DNA from 2 places in the Streptomyces sp. NPDC051963 genome. Region 1 is predicted to be linked to the other one. Evidence: riboswitches for the same ligand, from Rfam matches in the RefSeq annotation. Region 1 holds a riboswitch; the other holds the start of a gene.

What was found. A riboswitch is a leader RNA that binds a small molecule or an ion and turns the genes downstream of it on or off. The one in region 1 is predicted to bind thiamine pyrophosphate.
Region 2: another riboswitch for thiamine pyrophosphate. It lies ahead of thiC (phosphomethylpyrimidine synthase ThiC); the one in region 1 lies ahead of thiO (glycine oxidase ThiO).

Annotation. Positions count from the first base shown of each region.
Region 1 covers NZ_JBIUCC010000002.1:888,619-893,479, forward strand. The annotation lists gene pknB (Stk1 family PASTA domain-containing Ser/Thr kinase) at 1-692, opposite strand, end outside; gene ACIHFB_RS10445 (thiazole synthase) at 787-1,581, opposite strand; gene thiS (sulfur carrier protein ThiS) at 1,585-1,785, opposite strand; gene thiO (glycine oxidase ThiO) at 1,782-2,957, opposite strand; TPP riboswitch at 2,955-3,066, opposite strand; gene ACIHFB_RS10460 (hypothetical protein) at 3,119-3,496, shown strand; gene ACIHFB_RS10465 (FAD-dependent oxidoreductase) at 3,525-4,754, shown strand.
Region 2 covers NZ_JBIUCC010000005.1:85,512-90,372, reverse strand. The annotation lists gene ACIHFB_RS21130 (YibE/F family protein) at 95-1,657, opposite strand; TPP riboswitch at 1,729-1,906, shown strand; gene thiC (phosphomethylpyrimidine synthase ThiC) at 1,899-3,725, shown strand; gene ACIHFB_RS21120 (DUF4240 domain-containing protein) at 3,918-4,487, opposite strand; partial or broken gene ACIHFB_RS21115 (thiamine biosynthesis protein ThiC) at 4,598-4,744, shown strand.

The DNA.
Region 1 (4,861 bases):
TCGTGCAGGTGCTTGTAGAGCACGATGGCGGGGGAGTCGCCCTGGTGCGGGCGGTCGCCGGTGAGCATTTCGTAGAGCATCACACCGCACGCGTACACGTCGACGCGGGGGTCGGTGGTGCCGTTCTCTATCTGCTCGGGGGCGAGATACGAGACCGTCCCGAGGACCGCACCGGTGGTGTTGGTGACCGTGTCCACGGACCGGACGAGCCCGAAGTCGGCGACCTTGACCCGGCCGTCGTCTCCTATCAACACGTTCTCCGGCTTCATGTCCCGGTGCACGAACCCGGCGCGGTGCGCGGCACCGAGCGCGGCGAGCACGGGCTCCAGGATGTCGAACGCGGCGCGCGGCTGGAGCGCCCCCCGCTCGCGCAGGACGTCACGGAGCGTGCAGCCGGCGACGTACTCCATGGCCAGATAGACATACGGCCCGTCGGTCCCCTGGTCGAAGACCTGCACCACATTCGGGTGAGCCAGCCGCGCCACGGACTTCGCCTCGCGGATGAACCGCTCCACGAAGGAGGCGTCGGCCGCGAGCGTGGGGTGCATCACCTTGAGTGCGAGGACGCGGTCGAGCCGGGTGTCCACGGCCCGGTAGACCGTGGCCATCCCGCCGACGGCGATCCGCGCGTCGACGCGGTACCTGCCGTCGAGCACCTGCCCGACCAGGGGGTCATGAAGGGTCGTATCCACGCCGGTGAGTCTACGAGCCGTCGCTGACACAACCGCAGTTTCGGCCGCGATCGGGGCGGGACTGAAGCGTACCTGTGACGCACGCCTCACCTATTCAGAAGGCCGGCCGCTCCGGGTCCAGCTGTGCGATGCCCTCCGCGGGGGACGACGCCGCCGCGAAGTGCCGCCGCGGGATCCGCCCCGCCAGCCGGGCCAGCCGCCCCGCCTCCACCGCATGCCGCATGGCCTCGGCCATCCGCGCCGGCTCCTGCGCCCGCGTCACCGCTGAGGCAAGCATCACACCCGCGCACCCCAGCTCCATCGCCAGCGCCGCGTCCGACGCCGTACCCGCACCCGCGTCCAGAATCACCGGCACGCGTGCGTGCTCCACGATCAGCTGGAAGTTGTGCGGGTTGCGGATGCCGAGCCCGGAGCCGATGGGCGAGCCGAGCGGCATGATCGCCGCGCAGCCGGCGTCCTCCAGTTTCCGTGCCAGCACCGGGTCGTCGTTCGTGTACGGCAGCACCGTGAACCCGTCGTCCACCAGCGTCTCCGCCGCCTCCAGCAGCTCGATCGGATCCGGCAGCAGCGTCCGCTCGTCGGCGATGACCTCCAGCTTGACCAGGTCGGTGCCGAGCGCCTCCCGGGCCAGCCGGGCGGTGAGGACGGCTTCCCCGGCGGTGAAACAGCCCGCCGTGTTCGGCAGGACCCGGATGCCGAGCCTCTCCAGCACCGACAGCACCGAACCGTGCACATCGGGGTTCACGCGCCGCATCGCGACCGTCGTCAGCTCCGTGCCGGAGGCGACGAGCGCCCGCTCCAGCACGTCCAGGCTGGGCGCGCCGCCCGTACCCATGATGAGCCGGGACGAGAAGGCCGTACCGCCGATGACAAAGGGGTCGTCAGCCATGGGTCAGCCTCCTTGGACGGCGGTGAGGACTTCGACGCGGTCTCCCTCGGAGAGGGACGTGGCGGACCACTCCGCGCGCGGGACGACGGTTTCGTTCAGGGCGGCGGCCACTCCGGAGGGGGCCGCGGTGAGGGACTTCACGAGCGTGTCGAGAGCCGTGCCGGGAGCGATCCGGCGAGGCTCTCCGTTGACGGAGACGTTCATACGGGCAGCTCCGAGAGGGCGTCGAAGCGCTTCGGGGTGAAGGGGCGGGCCACGTCCGGGAGTTCACCGGTGGTCAGCGCGTGCGCCATGGCGTCGCCGGTGACCGGCGTGAGCAGCACGCCGTTGCGGTAGTGGCCGGTGGCCAGCAGGAGTCCGGGGAGTTCGGTCGGGCCGAGCAGCGGCGCGTTGTCGGGGGAGCCGGGGCGCAGCCCGGCCCGGGTCTCCGTCAGCGGCAGCTCGGTGATGCCGGGGACCAGCTCGTGCGCGTCGCGCAGCAGTTCGTAGACACCGCCCGCCGTCACCGTGGTGTCCCAGCCCAGCTCCTCGCTGGTCGCGCCGACGACCAGCTCGCCGCTCTCGCGCGGCACCAGGTAGACATGGCTGCCGCGGACCATGGCGCGGACGGTGCGGCTCAGGAACGGCGCGTACCGCTCCGGCACGGTCAGTCGCAGCACCTGGCCCTTCACGGGGCGTACGGGCGGCAGTACGTCGTCCGGGACGCCCGCGAGCTGCCCGCTCAGGCTGCCGCCGGCGAGCACCACCTGACCCGCGCTCACCGCGTGGCCGTCGCGCGTGACGACACCGGCCGCCCGCTCCCGTACGACCGACAGCCGCTCGGCCCACGACCGGTGGAAGACCACCCCCGCCCGCTCGCACGCGGTCACCAGCGCACGGGCGAGGCGCCGCGGGTCGATCTGGTGGTCCCCGTCGACCCGCAGCCCGCCGCGCACACTCGGCGCGAGCATCGGCTCCAGACGCCGGCACTCCCGCCCGGACAGCCACTCGGACTCCAGCCCGGACTCCCGTTGCAGCGCGTGCAGTTCGCGCAGCTCGGCGCGGTCGTCGGCATCCAGCGCGACGGCGAGCGTGCCGCACCGGCGGTAACCGAGGTCGTGGCCCGTCAGCTCGGTGAGCTCGGCCGCGAAGTCCGGATAGCGGCGGGCCGAGGCGAGGTTCAGGCCGAGCAGGGTCTGCTCGCCGTAGTGCAGTTCCGTGACGGCGGCCAGCATCCCGGCCGCCACCTGTGCGGCTCCGCCGCCCGGTTCGGGATCCACGACGGCCGTGGCGAACCCGCGCTGCGCGGCCCGCCACGCCGTGACCAACCCGATGATTCCGCCCCCGATGACCAGGACGTCTGCTGTGTCGGATGCTTTGTCGGACGTATGCGACATGGGCGTCCAGCCCCTCCCTTCGCCGGCATGACCCGGATCAGGTTCGTACGGTCGGAGGCCGCCAGCCTCCCTCTCAGCCCGGTGCGTCCGGGCTCCCGCGAGTGCTTTACGTTGGCCACCCTAGCCCGTGGTTCCGCGCCTCTGTAAGGGAGCCTGTTGTCATGCCCCGCTCGCTCGACGGCCTCGTCCTCGCCCCGGTCGCCGACCAGGCCCCAGGTCAGGTGGGTACCCGCACCCGGTTCACGTACCACGAGGCGGACGGGACGATCTGGGCCGAGTACACGGGTGGCGATGTCGTACGCGGGCATCTGGTGGGTACGCGCGAGGGCGACCGGCTCGACTTCCGGTACGTGCAGCTCAAGCGGGACGGGACTACGTCCTGCGGGCACTGCGTGTCGACGGTCGTCGAGCTGCCCGACGGGCGGGTGCGGCTCGATGAGACCTGGGAGTGGGAGTCGCAGCCGGGCAGCGGGACGAGCGTGGTGGAGCAGGTCGACGAGGTTGGTGTGCAGCAGGTCACTGAACCTGCCGCTTACTGACAGAACGTCAGTTGTCTATGGTGATCAGGTGAGCGAGCAGACGCAGGAACGAGGCACGTCACATCCGCGGCGCGTGGTCGTGGCCGGCGCGGGCATGGCCGGCGTGCAGACCGCGGTCGCCCTGCGCGAACAGGGCTTCAACGGCAGCGTGACGCTGATCGGCGCCGAGCCCCATCAGCCGTACGACCGGCCGCCACTGTCCAAGGCCGTACTGCTCGGCAAGGCCGAGGGCTCCGCCTTCGACGTGGACTTCGAAGCGCTCGGCATCGACCTGCGACTCGGCTGCGAGGTGCTCGGCGTACGCCCCGGCGACCACGAACTGGACACCGCCGACGGGCCGGTGCCGTACGACGTCCTGGTCCTCGCCACCGGCGCGGAACCGATCCGGCTGCCGGGCACGGAGGGCGTCCCCGGCGTCCATCTGCTGCGCACCCTGGACGACGCCGAACGGCTGCGGCCGGTGCTCGCCCGGCAGCACGACATCGTGGTCGTCGGCGCGGGCTGGATCGGCGCGGAGTTCGCCACGGCGGCGCGTGAGGCGGGCTGCGCGGTGACCGTCGTGGAGGCCGCCGACCGGCCGCTCGCGGGCGCACTGCCCGCCGAGGTGGCCGCGCCCATGACCGCCTGGTACGCCGACAGCGGCGCGGTGCTGCGGACGCACGCGCGCGTGGAGCGCGTCGAGCCCGGCTCGGTCGTCCTCGACGACGGCTCGCGGCTGCCCGCGGACGCCGTCGTGGTCGGCATCGGCGCCCGGCCCGCCACCGCCTGGCTCGCCGGTTCGGACATCGCGCTGGGCAGACACGGCGAGGTCGTGGCCGACGACCGGCTCCAGACCTCCGTGCCGGACGTCTACGCGGTCGGCGACTGCGCTTCCTTCCCTTCGGGAAGGTATGGCGAGCGCCTGCTGGTCCACCACTGGGACAACGCCCTCCAGGGGCCCCGTACGGTCGCGGCGAACATCATCGGCGAGGCCCCGGCGGTGTACGACCCGGTCCCGTACTTCTGGTCGGAGCAGTTCGGCCGCTTCGTCCAGTACGTCGGCCACCACGCGTCCGCCGACACGACCCTGTGGCGCGGTGACGCCTCCGGCCCGTCCTGGACGGTGTGCTGGCTCCGTGAGAACCGGCTGGTCGCCCTGCTGGCGGTGGGCCGCCCCAGGGACCTGGCCCAGGGGCGGCGGCTGATCGAGGCGGGCGCGGAGATGGATCCGATGCTGATCTCGGACCCGGCCAGGCCGCTGAAGGCGGCGACGGCGTAAGGCGTCCGCGAGCGGAGGGGCCGGTGACGGTCTGAGCCGTCCGGGCGGGTGGAAGCGACCATGGCGTAACGTGTTCGCGCAGGTCGGACGGGCCTGGCTTCCGACTG
Region 2 (4,861 bases), on a different contig from region 1:
GTGAGGCGGGTGAGGTGGGGGGCGGGGCGCTTGACCTGGCGGCCCCGTACCGCTGAGGGCGAGCGGCGTGACCTGGCCGCGGCGCCCGCTCCCCTCACCGCTTGCGCCGTCGCCCCTTCCCGCCGCGTGCCGGAGCCGTGGGTGCCACGTCAGCGTTGGCCGTCAGCTCCCCGCCGGGGCGATCGGCTGAGACCATCAGTGCCGCCAGCGCCGTCGTGACCGGCACGGACGCGACCAGGCCGATCGAGCCCACCAGCGTGCGCACGATCTCCTCCGCCACCAGCTCACTGTTGGCGACGGTACCGACGCTGCTCTGGGCGATCGAGAAGAGCAGCAGCAGCGGCAGCGCGGCGCCCGCATACGCGAGGACGAGCGTGTTGACGACCGACGCGATGTGGTCGCGACCGATGCGGATGCCGGCACGGTACAGCCCGCGCCAGCCCATCGTCGGGTTGGCCTCGTGCAGCTCCCAGACGGCCGACGTCTGCGTGACCGTCACGTCGTCGAGGACACCGAGCGAACCGATGATGATGCCGGCGAGCAGCAGGCCACTCATGTCGATCGACGGATACAGGCCGTGGATCAGACCGGTGTTGTCGTCCGTGTTGCCGGTGAGCGAGGCCCAGTCGATGAAGACCGAGCCGAGGATGCCGATCAGCAACAGCGAGATGAGGGTGCCGAGTACGGCCACCGAGGTTCTGGCGGACAGACCGTGGCACAGATACAGGGCTGCCAGCATGATGGCACTCGCCCCGATCACCGCCACGACCAGCGGGTTCGAGCCCTGAAGGATGGCGGGCAGGATGAAGAAGTTCAGCACCAGGAAGCTGATGGCCAGCGCGACCAGCGCCATGACACCGCGCAGGCGTCCGACGATCACGACGGCGAGCGCGAAGATGCCGGCGAGCACCATCATCGGGACACGACGGTTGACGTCGGTCACCGAGTACTGAAGATCCTTCGGTGCGGAGGGCTCGTAGGCGACCACGACCTTCTCGCCCTCGTCCAGTTGCCGCGACTGGTCCGGCTGCACGATCTCCGTGAACGTACGGCCCTTGTCGTTGCCCGTGTCGACCCGGATCGTCGCCTTCTTGCAGGTGCCGTTCTCCTGCTGCTGCGCCGAGGAACCCTCCGCGGTGGAGGTGTCGCCGGTCGGCGTCTCCCCCGACGCGTTGACGTCCTTGCAGCTGACCTCGACCACCTTGGTGACCGTGGCCTGCTGGGTCTGCCGGTCGAAGCCGACCCCGGTGCGCTCGTGCGACGGGGCGCCGCCCGGCCACAGCACCGCGAGCCCGACGACCACCGCCACGGCGAACGGGATGAGGATCGCCGCGATGATCTTGCGGAGATGCTTGGAGACGGGCGCCGCGGGGCCGTGACTGTGTGAGTGGCCGTGCCCGCCACCGCCGCCCGGCCCGTGTCCGTCCCCGCCGCCGTGATCGTGACCGCCACCGGCACCCGATCCATGTTCGGGGCCGCCGCCGGAGACGGGCCCGTGCTCGTGCCACGCTCCGGGTCTGGTGCCGGCCCCAGCCTCGTGACCGCCGCCGGAACTCGGCCCGTTTCCACGGCTGTTGCCGTTTCCAGGGCCGCTACCGGGGCCGGGGCCGCGGGGCGGCTCGGGCGGTGGATACGGAGACTGACGTGTCGTGGTCACCGCCCGATCATCGCAAGAACGACGGGGGCCCACTGTTCAGCGCGCCCGAATTGACGCTAGCGTGGGGGCACGTTTGTACACGCGGGAGCTCGGAGCACCGGGCTGAGAGGGCGCTGACCTCCGTCTACGCGATGTTTCACGTGGAACACGTGATGTTCCCCATGAAACGTCGGCGGACGGAAATCGCTGCGTCGACCGCCGAACCTGTTACCGGGTAATGCCGGCGTAGGGAGTAGGTCTCATGACCATCAAGGACGCACGCACGCCTGCCTCCACGGAGAACGCGACGGATATTTCGTCGCAGAACCGGACCGACGGGGAGGCCGGGAAGTCCATCGGCTGGCACAAGGCGTACATCGCGGGCTCACGACCCGATCTGCGCGTGCCGGTCCGTCAGGTGCATCTCACCAACGGGCAGTCGGTCACGCTCTACGACACGTCGGGCCCGTACACCGATCCGCACACCGACACCGATGTCCGCCGGGGCCTCGCCCCGCTGCGCGAGAACTGGATCATCGCCCGCGGCGACACCGAGGAGTACGCGGGCCGTCCCGTCCGCCCCGAGGACGACGGAATCAAGCACACCTCGCCGCGTGGCGGCCTGCGCAACCTCGACGCGGTCTTCCCCGGGCGGCCGCGACAACCACGCCGCAGTCGGGACGACAAGGCGGTCACGCAGCTCGCGTACGCGCGCCGTGACGAGATCACACCCGAGATGGAGTTCGTGGCCGTCCGGGAGAACGTTTCGCCCGAGGTGGTCCGTGAGGAGATCGCGGCAGGCAGGGCCGTACTGCCCGCGAACGTCAACCACCCGGAGATCGAGCCGATGATCATCGGCAAGCGGTTCCTGGTGAAGGTCAACGCCAACATCGGCAACTCCGCGGTCACTTCCTCCATCGAGGAGGAGGTCGAGAAGATGACCTGGGCGACTCGCTGGGGCGCCGACACGGTCATGGACCTGTCCACCGGCCGCAACATCCACACCACCCGCGAGTGGGTGCTGCGCAACTCCCCCGTCCCCATCGGCACGGTCCCCCTCTACCAGGCCCTGGAGAAGGTCGACGGCAGGGCCGAGGAGCTGACCTGGGAGATCTACAAGGACACGGTCATCGAGCAGGCCGAGCAGGGCGTGGACTACATGACGGTCCACGCGGGCGTGCGCCTGCCGTATGTGCCGCTGACGGCGAACCGCAAGACCGGCATCGTCTCGCGCGGCGGCTCGATCATGGCGGCCTGGTGCCTGGCACACCACAAGGAATCGTTCCTCTACGAGAACTTCGAGGAACTCTGCGAGATCCTCGCCGCCTACGACGTCACGTACTCGCTGGGCGACGGTCTGCGGCCCGGCTCGATCGCGGACGCCAACGACGAGGCCCAGTTCGCGGAGTTGCGGACGCTCGGGGAACTCAACACGATCGCGAAGCGTTTCAACGTACAGACCATGATCGAGGGCCCGGGACATGTCCCGATGCACAAGATCAAGGAGAACATCGACCTTCAGCAGGAGATCTGCGATGAAGCTCCGTTCTATACGCTCGGCCCGCTGACGACGGACGTCGCGCCGGCGTACGACCACATCACTTCCGGCATCGGTGCCGCGATGATCGCCTGGTGGGGCACGGCCATGCTCTGCTACGTCACGCCCAAGGAGCACTTGGGCCTGCCCAACCGTGACGACGTCAAGACCGGCGTCATCACCTACAAGATCGCCGCCCACGCAGCCGACCTCGCCAAGGGGCACCCAGGTGCGCAGGAGTGGGACGACGCGCTGTCCGACGCCCGCTTCGAGTTCCGGTGGGAGGACCAGTTCAACCTCGCCCTCGACCCGGACACGGCCCGCGAGTTCCACGACGAGACACTGCCGGCCGAGCCCGCCAAGACCGCTCACTTCTGCTCGATGTGCGGGCCGAAGTTCTGCAGCATGAAGATTAGCCAAAGCATCACAGAGCGGTTCGGTGGTACGGCGGCTGCGGGGGCGACGGCTGAGGAGGTCGCTGAGGGGATGCTGCAGAAGTCGAAGGAGTTCGCGGCTAGCGGGAACCGGGTGTACCTGCCCCTTGCGGAATAGTCGTAGCCCTGTGAACGGCCCGCGCCTCATGAAGGAGTCGCGGGCCGTCCCGTCCTGCTTGGCAAGGACGGATCTGGCCTACGTGTTCACGGCAAAGCGTCCGCTGACGCGCCCGTACGAGGCCGTGAGTCCGCTGGCTGTGTGCCGCGCGATTCCTCGGAGCCGACCCATGGATCGGTATTTCGAGTTCATCTAGTCGAGAGCTCCGAGGTAAAGCCTTGCCAGACGGGGCAGTCGCCGATGCATCTCGTCTGCGTCGTCGAAGTCGAAGTCTTCCCCCATGTCCGTTGCATCGCTGTCCTGCTCATCAGCTGACCGGTGCTCAGCCCAGGCCTCGTAGAAGGCATGCGGGTTTCCCGTAAGGCGCTCGAAGGCGCCGCTGGCAATGTAGTTCACGTCCTCGTAGAACAGCGCTTCGTCGACGTGGGCGCTCGCGGCTTTGATGACAGCAGGGTGCTCGGCGAGGTTGTCCGGGTCCAGAGCCGTGCGCTCGTACCAGTCCCGCCCCAGTGCGATCACCCCTGCTCGGAAGTCCATGAAGCTGTCGTCGGAGCAGCCGCCGCCTATGAGGTAGGCCGCCGCCCAGACATCCCAGCGGTACAGAGCGTCATGTACCTCATCGAACCGTTCGGCGTACTCAAGGATCTCCTGCGGAGTGCCACCGGCGAGGAGTTCCACCAGCGCCGCGTCGAAGAGCACGCCGGAGATGGTTGCTGAAGAACGTGCGGATTCGATGATGTTCCAGAACCGGTCTATGTCCATGGTGCTGCACTGTGCCACCCGGGTATGACAATGCACGTCGCTCAGCAGAGCTCCGTCATCCTTCTCAAGGCCGTCGACCTGGTGCGTTCCTTACGGGTGAGGCTGACTCCGGGCTGAATTTGTCCAGCATGAAGATCTCCCACGACATCCGCGCCGAACACGGCGACACCAAGGCGGAGATCGAAGAGGGCATGGCTCAGAAGTCGAAGGAGTTCGCGGCGAGCGGGAACCGGGTGTACCTGCCCCTTGCGGACTGAGGTGAGCGGCTGGGTGGCGCCTGTGCTGAACGGGCGCTGCCCAGCCCGGCCTGCACGGGCCCCTGCGGCTTCTCCGCAGGACAGCGGGACGGGCTCGTCCTGAGGAATGCGTTTGGT